One region of the Streptomyces sp. NPDC044044 genome, then DNA from elsewhere that is predicted to be linked to it. Evidence: riboswitches for the same ligand, from Rfam matches in the RefSeq annotation. Region 1 holds a riboswitch; the other holds the start of a gene.

What was found. A riboswitch is a leader RNA that binds a small molecule or an ion and turns the genes downstream of it on or off. The one in region 1 is predicted to bind thiamine pyrophosphate.
Region 2: it holds a riboswitch for thiamine pyrophosphate, as region 1 does, so the genes downstream of both, thiM (hydroxyethylthiazole kinase) here and thiO (glycine oxidase ThiO) in region 1, are expected to answer to the same signal.

What each region holds. Positions count from the first base shown of each region.
Region 1 covers NZ_JBWKFG010000010.1:418,234-422,789, forward strand. Annotated here, with positions in the region: gene AC07AG_RS35495 (Rv2175c family DNA-binding protein) at 1-161, opposite strand, end outside; gene AC07AG_RS35500 (NAD(P)/FAD-dependent oxidoreductase) at 229-1,395, opposite strand; TPP riboswitch at 1,579-1,691, shown strand; gene thiO (glycine oxidase ThiO) at 1,689-2,885, shown strand; gene thiS (sulfur carrier protein ThiS) at 2,882-3,100, shown strand; gene AC07AG_RS35515 (thiazole synthase) at 3,107-3,901, shown strand; gene pknB (Stk1 family PASTA domain-containing Ser/Thr kinase) at 3,993-4,556, shown strand, end outside.
Region 2 covers NZ_JBWKFG010000001.1:970,690-975,245, reverse strand. Annotated here, with positions in the region: gene AC07AG_RS04690 (dienelactone hydrolase family protein) at 579-1,394, opposite strand; gene AC07AG_RS04685 (GlxA family transcriptional regulator) at 1,421-2,512, shown strand; TPP riboswitch at 2,677-2,802, shown strand; gene thiM (hydroxyethylthiazole kinase) at 2,850-3,626, shown strand; gene thiE (thiamine phosphate synthase) at 3,886-4,524, shown strand; gene thiD (bifunctional hydroxymethylpyrimidine kinase/phosphomethylpyrimidine kinase) at 4,521-4,556, shown strand, end outside.

The DNA of each region.
Region 1 (4,556 bases):
ACCGCGAGCGCGCGGTTCTCACCACGGCGCACGGCGATCAGCTGGCCCTCCTTGACCAGCTGGCGCACACGCGTCACCTCGACGTCGAGCTTTTCTGCGATGTCGGGGAGGTGGAGCCACTCGGGGACGAGAGCATCAGTCTTTGCGTCAATCTCGGTCACGGGGATAAGCGTATCTCCGGGCACCGACAGCGGCCGGGCAGCGGGCCCTTCCTTTACGCCGGCACTGCTACGCCGGCACTGCCTTCTTCAGCGGTACCGCGGGGTCCGACGCCAGTTCGGGGGAGAGGTGGGCGCCCGCCTCGATCAGTTTGCGGCCCTGCGCCAGGTCCCTGGGGCGGCCCACCGCGAGCACGGCGACCAGGGCGCCCCCTCGGAGCCAGCACACGGTCCAGGCCGCGCCCGAGGGGTCGCCGCGCCACACCAGCTCGTCGGCGGACGCGTGGTGTCCGGCGTACTGGACGAAGCGGCCGAACTGCTCGGACCAGAAGTACGGGACGGGGTCGTACGCCGAAGGGGTCTCGCCGATGATGTTCGCCGCCACCGTGCGCGGGCCCTGGAGGGCGTTGTCCCAGTGGTGCACGAGAAGGCGCTCGCCATACCTTCCCGAAGGGAAGGACGAGCAGTCGCCGACCGCGTACACGTCGGGCTGCGACGTCCGAAGGTGGTCGTCGGCCAGGATCTCCCGGTGGGCGCCGAGCGTGATGCCGGAGCCCGCGAGCCAGTCCGTGGCGGGGCGTGCGCCGATGCCGACGACGACCGCGTCCGCGGGCAGCCGCGTGCCGTCGTCCAGGAGGACGCTGCCGGGCTCGACGCGCTGCACGCGCGCGTGGGTGCGCAGTTCGGCCCCGGAATCGGCGTACCAGGACGTCATCGGCGCCGCGACGTCCGCGGGCAGCGCCCCCGCGAGCGGCCGCTCGGCGGCCTCGACGACGGTGACGGAGCAGCCCGCCTCACGTGCGGCGGTCGCGAACTCGGCGCCGATCCAGCCCGCGCCGACGACCACGATGCGGTGCTGCTCGGCGAGCACGGGCCGCAGCCGCTCGGCGTCGTCGAGGGTGCGCAGCAGGTGGACGCCCGGGACTCCGGAAGCGCCGGGCAGCAGGATCGGCTGGGCGCCGGTGGCGATGACGAGGGCGTCGTACGCGACGGGGCCCCGCTCGGTGTCCAGTTCGTGGTCGTCGGGGCGCACGCCCGTGACCTCGTGGCCCAGGCTCAGCTCGATGCCGAGCGCCTCGAAGTCGATGTCGAAGGCGGAGCCCTCCGCCTTGCCGAGCAGCACGGCCTTGGACAGCGGTGGCCTGTCGTAGGGCTGGTGGGGTTCCGCGCCGATCAGGGTGACCGCACCGGCGAACCCCTGCTCGCGCAGGGCCACGGCGGTCTGCACCCCGGCCATGCCCGCGCCGACGATGACGACCCGGCGCTCTTGGTGACTCCGCTGCTCACTCACCCGATCACTGTAGGACGGCGGGCGACGCGCGCCTCAGGGTGCGACGGGGAGATCTCTGACACACCGTCACCGCCCATACCCGGACAGTTCCCCTACTGCCGCCGGACGCCAGGGGCTAGGGTGGCCGTGCAGAGCACTCGCGGGAGCCCGGACGTACCGGGCTGAGAGGGAGGCTGGACGGCCTCCGACCGTACGAACCTGATCCGGGTCATGCCGGCGAAGGGAGGGGCTGGACGCCCATGCATTCACGTACACCACCCGTTACGACCCGCACGACCGACGTCGTGGTCGTCGGGGGCGGCATCATCGGCCTGGTCACGGCCTGGCGGGCGGCGCAGCGCGGCCTGTCCACGGCGGTCGTGGACCCCGAGCCGGGCGGCGGCGCGGCGCAGGTGGCCGCGGGCATGCTGGCCGCCGTCACCGAGCTGCACTACGGCGAGCAGACGCTGCTCGGCCTGAATCTGGCCTCCGCGCGGCGCTATCCGGAGTTCGCGGCCGAGCTGACGGAGGCGAGCGGCCGCGATCTCGGCTACCGCGCGTGCGGCACGCTCGCCGTCGCGCTCGACTCCGACGACCGCGCCCATCTGCGGGAGCTGCACGCCCTTCAGCAGCAGTCGGGGCTCGCGTCGGAGTGGCTGAGCGGGCGCGAGTGCCGCCGTCTGGAGCCGATGCTCGCGCCGGGTGTCCGGGGCGGGCTTCGCGTCGACGGCGATCACCAGGTCGACCCGCGCAGGCTCGCCGCGGCGCTCCTCGTGGCCTGCGAGCGTGCGGGCGTCGTCTTCCACCGCGCGTGGGCTGAGCGCCTCACGGTCACGGGTGACCGGGCCACGGGAGTCATCCTCGCCGACGGCACCGCCCTGGACGCCGGTCAGACCGTGCTCGCGGCGGGCAGCCTCAGCGGGCGCCTGGCCGGGGTACCGGAGGGTGTTCTGCCGCCCGTGCGCCCCGTGAAGGGGCAGGTCCTGCGGCTCACGGTGCCCGAGCGGTACGCGCCGTTCCTGAGCCGCACCGTGCGCGCCGTCGTGCGCGGCAGCCACGTCTATCTCGTGCCGCGTGAGAACGGCGAGCTGGTCGTCGGGGCGACCAGCGAGGAGCTCGGCTGGGACACGACGGTCACCGCGGGCGGCGTGTACGAGCTGCTTCGGGACGCCCACGAGCTCGTACCCGGCATCACGGAACTGCCGCTGACCGAGACCCGCGCGGGCCTGCGCCCCGGCTCCCCCGACAACGCGCCGCTGCTCGGCCCGACCGCGCTCCCCGGCCTCCAGCTGGCCACCGGCCACTACCGCAACGGCGTCCTTCTGACGCCCGTCACCGGTGACGTCATGGCGCACGCCCTGACCACCGGTGAACTGCCCGACGAGGCGCGGGGGTTCACCCCCGAGCGCTTCGTCCGCGACCCCCTCACGCAGCGCTTCATGGAGCAGCCCGCATGACTCTCTCAGCCGTCACCGCCGTCTCCGTCAACGGAGAGGCACGCGACGTGGCCGCGGGCACCACGCTCGAAGCCCTCGTCGCCACCCTCACCGCGGCCCGCTCCGGGGTCGCCGCCGCGCTCAACGAAACCGTCGTACCGCGCACCCAGTGGTCCACCACGCAGCTCACCGAAGGGGACCGTGTCGAGGTCCTCACCGCCGTCCAAGGAGGCTGAACCGACATGGCAGACGATCCCTTCGTCATCGGCGGGCTCACCCTTTCCTCACGCCTGATCATGGGTACGGGCGGTGCGCCCAGCCTGGACGTGCTCGAACGGTCCCTCATCGCCTCCGGGACGGAGCTGACGACGGTCGCGATGCGCCGTCTCGACCCCGGTGTGCAGGGCTCGGTGCTCTCCGTCCTCGACCGGCTCGGCATCCGGGTCCTGCCGAACACGGCGGGCTGCTTCACCGCGGGCGAGGCCGTCCTGACCGCCCGCCTGGCGCGGGAGGCGCTCGGCACCGACCTGGTCAAGCTGGAGGTCATCGCGGACGAGCGCACGCTGCTCCCCGACCCGATCGAGCTCATCGACGCCGCCGAGACCCTGGTCGACGACGGCTTCACGGTCCTGCCGTACACGAACGACGACCCGGTCCTCGCCCGGAAGCTGGAGGACGTGGGCTGCGCGGCGATCATGCCGCTCGGCTCCCCCATCGGCTCCGGGCTCGGCATCCGCAACCCGCACAACTTCCAGCTGATCGTCGAACGCGCGGGCGTGCCGGTGATCCTGGACGCGGGTGCGGGGACGGCGTCCGACGCCGCGCTCGCCATGGAGCTGGGGTGCGCGGGTGTGATGCTCGCCTCCGCCGTGACGCGTGCGCAGGAGCCCGTCCTCATGGCCGAGGGCATGCGGCACGGGGTCGAGGCGGGGCGCCTCGCGTACCGGGCCGGGCGGATCCCCCGGCGGCACTTCGCCGAGGCGTCGTCGCCCGCGGAGGGCATGGCCCGGCTCGATCCGGAGCGGCCCGCCTTCTGAGCGTCGCGTGCCTGTCACAGCTCGGCTGCAGTCGGGGCCCGAGCCAACCCGGGCGGGCAACCGTGTCAGCGGTGGCTCGTAGACTCCCTGCGTGGACACGACCCTTCAGGACCCGCTCGTCGGGCAGGTGCTCGACGGCCGCTATCGCGTGGACGGGCGGATCGCGGTGGGCGGGATGGCCACGGTCTACCGGGCCGTGGACACCCGCCTCGACCGCGTGCTCGCGCTCAAGGTGATGCACCCGACGCTTGCCGCCGACGTCTCCTTCGTCGACCGCTTCATCCGCGAGGCGAAGTCGATCGCCCGGCTCTCCCACCCGAACGTGGTGGGGGTGTACGACCAGGGCGCCGACGGCGCGTACGTCTATCTGGCGATGGAGTACATCGCCGGCTGCACCCTGCGTGACGTGCTCCGCGAGCGCGGCGCCCTGCAGCCGCGCGCGGCCCTCGACATCCTGGAGCCGGTCCTCGCCGCGCTCGGCGCCGCGCACCGCGCCGGGTTCGTGCACCGCGACATGAAGCCGGAGAACGTCCTCATAGGGGATGACGGCCGGGTCAAGGTCGCCGACTTCGGGCTCGTGCGCGCGGTGGACACCGTCACGAACACGACCGGCACGGTCCTGGGCACGGTCTCCTATCTCGCCCCCGAGCAGATA
Region 2 (4,556 bases), on a different contig from region 1:
CGCGGACCGAGAACCGAACAGGTCTGGTGGCGAGGACGGGGCAGGAATCGGCGCGTCGCTGTCCGTCAGCCGGGTGCGGTGCGGTGCGGTCGCCGAGTGGCACCTGCAGTGGCGTTCCGGGGAGCCAGTCTTCTCGGTGTCGCGGTGAGGTTTTCAGCGCTCTCTTCCTCAGGGCGCTGGAGGCCGTCCCCGAACTGCGCGCGTGCTGGCTGATGACCTGGTGGCGTACACCGTGTGCTGGGACGGGGCGCAGGGGTGTCGGTCCACCACTCGGATGTGGACCACCAGGCGGTCTTTCGCGCCGAGCCTGAGCACGCCGTGCAGGGGGCGTTCCTGTCAGGACGCGGCCGCCCGAGCTGCGGCGCAAGGAGCGCGGCCACGACTTCTACCTGGCTGGAGGGTGCCCACTGTCGTCCAGCGCCGCTGCAACCAGGCCCACGCGGTCGTCCTCGTCTACACCGCGCGGGGCAGGCGCTCTGGCCTGCGCAGCACCAAGTCCGCCCATCGAACGTGCACGGTCGAGCACGGCTTCGCCCACCTCAAGAACTGCCGGACCCTCACCAAACCGCGCGAGGGGATCAGTCCAGCCGGGGCCCGAGCCGCTCGGTCAGGAAGGCGATGATCTCGTTCTTGGCCTGCATGGTGGGGTGGCCCTCTTGGTCGACGAGGTGTGCCGTAACAACGCTGTGGGCGCAGCCGACGACCTCACGGAAGAAGGGCGGAGGGTTGGTGTTCGCTGTCTCGGCTTTGAGTACTCGGCCGTCGAATGCGTCCCCGAGCAGCGCTCGGTAGGCGGCGAACCGCTGGCCGGTGCACCAACTGTCGTTGTCGAAGCGGTAGGCGAGAACCTTCAAGCCGTCGCGCGTTACGCGGTCAGCCACCGCGGCGGCGTCTTCCTCGCTGATCTCCAGACCGCCGGGGTCGTCGAGCGGAAGGGACGGATGGTTGACGACGGGTGCGATGACAGCAGGTTCGAGCGCCATGGTCAGAGCGAAGTTTCCGGTGAAACACAGACCGACGGCGCCGACACCGGGTCCGCCGTGCTCTGCGTGCGCCAGGCGGGCGAGGCCACGCAGCCATGTGACGACGGGGCTGGTGCCGCCCCCGGCAAACGCTCGGAACTCGGCGCTGACGCAGGCGCGTCGAACGACGGTCTCGCGTGCCTCGGCGAGCGGATAAGCGCCGTCGACGCCAAAGAGGGAAGGCAGGTACACCGTGAAGCCTGCATCACGCACCCATCGCGCGAACCGGGCGACGTCAGGACTGATACCCGGCATCTCGGGCATGAGGATGACCGCCGGCCCCGACCCCGCCACGTACACGGTCTTGTCGACGTCATCGACGCTGACGTCTCTCCGCAGGAAGTCGTCGAGAGGGTCGCTCTGTTCTCGCACGATTGTCATGATCGAGATGATGGTGAGTGGCCGCCCTCCTGAGAAGCGGCGACATCGCCATGTATCCCGGTAATGTCGCCACTCTTCAAGGCGCGGAGGGGGACCGCATGAGTCCGCTACGAGTTGGTGTGCTGGCCTACCCCGGCTGCTTCGCGTCGGAGGTGTTCGGCGTGCCCGACCTCCTGACGATGGCAAGTCACGTCGCCGCGGCATACGGAGCGCACGAGCCGGCCTACGAGACGTCGGTCATCTCGCCTCGGAGGCAAGTGACCGCGTCCGCAGGCTCAGTCCTCCACGTCTCGGCGATGCGCCCCGTAGACGTCCTGATCGTGCCGGGCTTCGAGTCTTCGCCCACGACCGATCTCGATGCGACCATCGCGAACCTGAGACCGGAAGTCTCAGCGATTCGCTCACAGGCGGAATCGGGAACCGCCGTCGTCTCGATCTGCGTGGGCGCCTTCCTTGTTGCCGAGGCCGGGCTGCTCAGCGGACGCGAAGCGACCACGTCCTGGCTGTTCGCGGACCGCTTCGCCCTCCGCTACGCCGACGTCCGCCTCCGCCCGAAGAGCTTGGTCGTGACCGACCGTGGGGTCACAACCACTGCGGCCTTCAGCGCCATGTACGACTTCGCGCTGCAATTCATCCGCGAGCACGACGGCCCCCGCGTCGCCCGCGGCACCGCGCGTATCGCGCTGGTCGATGACGCACGCTCCACGCAAGCTCCCTACGTCGACTCAGGGCTCATGCCAACTCTGGGCAGGGAGTTCTCGCTCAGCGTCAAGCGGTGGCTCGACCAGAACCTCAATGCTCGCTACGACCTGCCCACGCTGTCCCAAGAGTTCCATGTGAGCACGAGAACCATGCTCCGCCGCTTTGGTCACGAAGCCGGGGAGACACCACTTGCGTACCTGCAGACGGTCCGGGTGCGTCGGGCCAGACACCTACTGGAAACCACCGACAAGACCGTCGCCGGCGTCGCTGCCGAAGTCGGATACCGCGACCCTGGAGCGTTCAGCGGCATTTTTGCCAGGCACACGGGCCAGCGGCCGAGGGAGTACCGCGCCAGATTCCATCGTCAGCACGATCACCCCGGTGCGATCCAACGACCGGAGCGTTGAGACCGGGACACAGGCCTCTCCGATCCTGCGGCCGAAGGGACGGCGGCAGCGCCGGTTCAGGTACCGATGCGGTGCCGTGCGGTGTCGGAGGAGGTCCAGTACCTGGGCGTCTTCCGTGAGGTACCCGAGTGCCAGCTCCCGTTCCCGAAGGAGGTACATTGCGTAGCGACCACCGCGGGAGCTCGGGAGTAGCCGGGCTGAGAGGGCGGACGGGACTTGATCCCCTTTCCGCCGACCGCATGAACCTGGACCGGGTAATGCCGGCGTAGGAAGGGTGTTGACGATGGATACTGCCTCCATATCTGCCCAGCACGGCTCTGCCGTCTCTCGTGATGCCGTGGCGGATGTGATCGCGGCCCTGCGGACCTCCGCACCCCTCGTGCACTGCCTGACCAACGTCGTGGTGTCGCAGCTCACCGCAAACGTGCTGCTCGCCGCTGGGGCTGCCCCCGCGATGGTGCACAGCGCGGAAGAGGCCGGAGCGCTGGCCCGGGTGGCCGGGGGCGTTCTGGTCAACCTGGGAACGGTGACCTCCGTGACGGCGGCGGCGATGCGCGTCGCGGTCACCGAAGCGGCCGGGGCCGGGCGGCCGTGGGTGCTCGACCCGGTGGCGGTCGGCCCGCTGCCCTGGCGCACCGAGCTCGCCCACGAACTGCTGGAGAGCGCGCCCCCGGCGGTCGTGCGCGGCAATCCTTCCGAGATCCTAGCCCTGGACGGCGGCACGGGCGGGCGCGGCGTGGACAGCACGGACGCCCCCGAGGCGGCGCTGGCCGCGGCGGGCGCGCTGGCCAGGCGCTACGGCTGCACGGTCGCGGTGAGCGGTCCGCAGGACGTCCTCACGGACGGGACGCGCGTGGTGCGCCTGGCCAACGGGCACCCGCTGCTGGCTCTGGTGACGGGGACAGGCTGCTCACTCGGCGCCCTGGTGGCCGCCTGCACGGCCGTCACCGGTGACGCGCTGCTGGCCGCCACTGCCGCGACCGGTCTGCTCACCGTGGCCGCGGAGGACGCCGCCACGCGCTCCGCGGGGCCCGGCTCGTTCGCGGTCGCACTCATCGACGCGCTGCACGAGCTCAGGCCGGAGCGGCTCGCCGAGGGGCTCAAGCTGCTTTGAGGGGGCGGGTGTTGAGGGGAGTTGCCGGGCTCGACGCCGGCCGCTGAACAACCCCCTCCCGCCCGGGGGGCGACCCCAACACCAAGTCTGCCATTCCCCGCAGACACACCCCCTCCCCCTGTGGACAACCCAAGGTTCCTGCACGTCAGGCCCCTCCCTCCCCATACCCCCTTCCCTCGTCCCTCCTCCCCCTCCCCCCTGTACCTCCGATGCGTTTCCCACGTCCTTCCCCGGCCGGGAGACCGCCAAGGAGCAACCCATGCGACCTCCGCTCGACTTGTCCCTCTACCTCGTCACCGACACCCGCCTCTGCGGCGAGCGCGGCGTCGCGGCCACCGTTGCAGCCGCCGTCAACGGCGGCGTCACCGCCGTCCAGCTGCGTGATCCGGACGCGGACGCCCGCACGCTGTTCTCGCTCGGCCGGGCGATTCAGGCCGAACTCGCGGGCACCGGCGTCCCCTTGATCATCAACGACCGCCTGGACGTGGCGGTCTGGTTGGACGCGGACGGCGTCCACCTCGGGCAGCGCGACGTCTCCCCCGAGACCGCCCGGCGCCAGCTCGGTCCCCATGCGTACGTCGGCCTGTCCGTCAGCCGTCCCCAGCAGCTGGCGCACGTGCCGGACGCCGTCGACCACCTCGGTGTCGGTCCGGTGTTCCCGCAGTCCACCAAGCCGGACGCGGACGCCCCGCTCGGTCTGGGCGGCCTGGCCCGGATCGTCCGGGAGAGCCCGCTGCCCTGCGTGGCCATCGGCGGGATCGGCGTGGCCGAGGCCGCCGCGGTCATGGCAAGCGGCGCGGCCGGGATCGCTGTCGTCAGCGCGGTCTGCGGCCAGCCCGACCCCGAGGCCGCAGCCCGTTCCCTCGTCCGCACCCTGCGACAGGAGATCCCCGCGTGACCAGCCCGCCCATCGCCCTCACCATCGCCGCC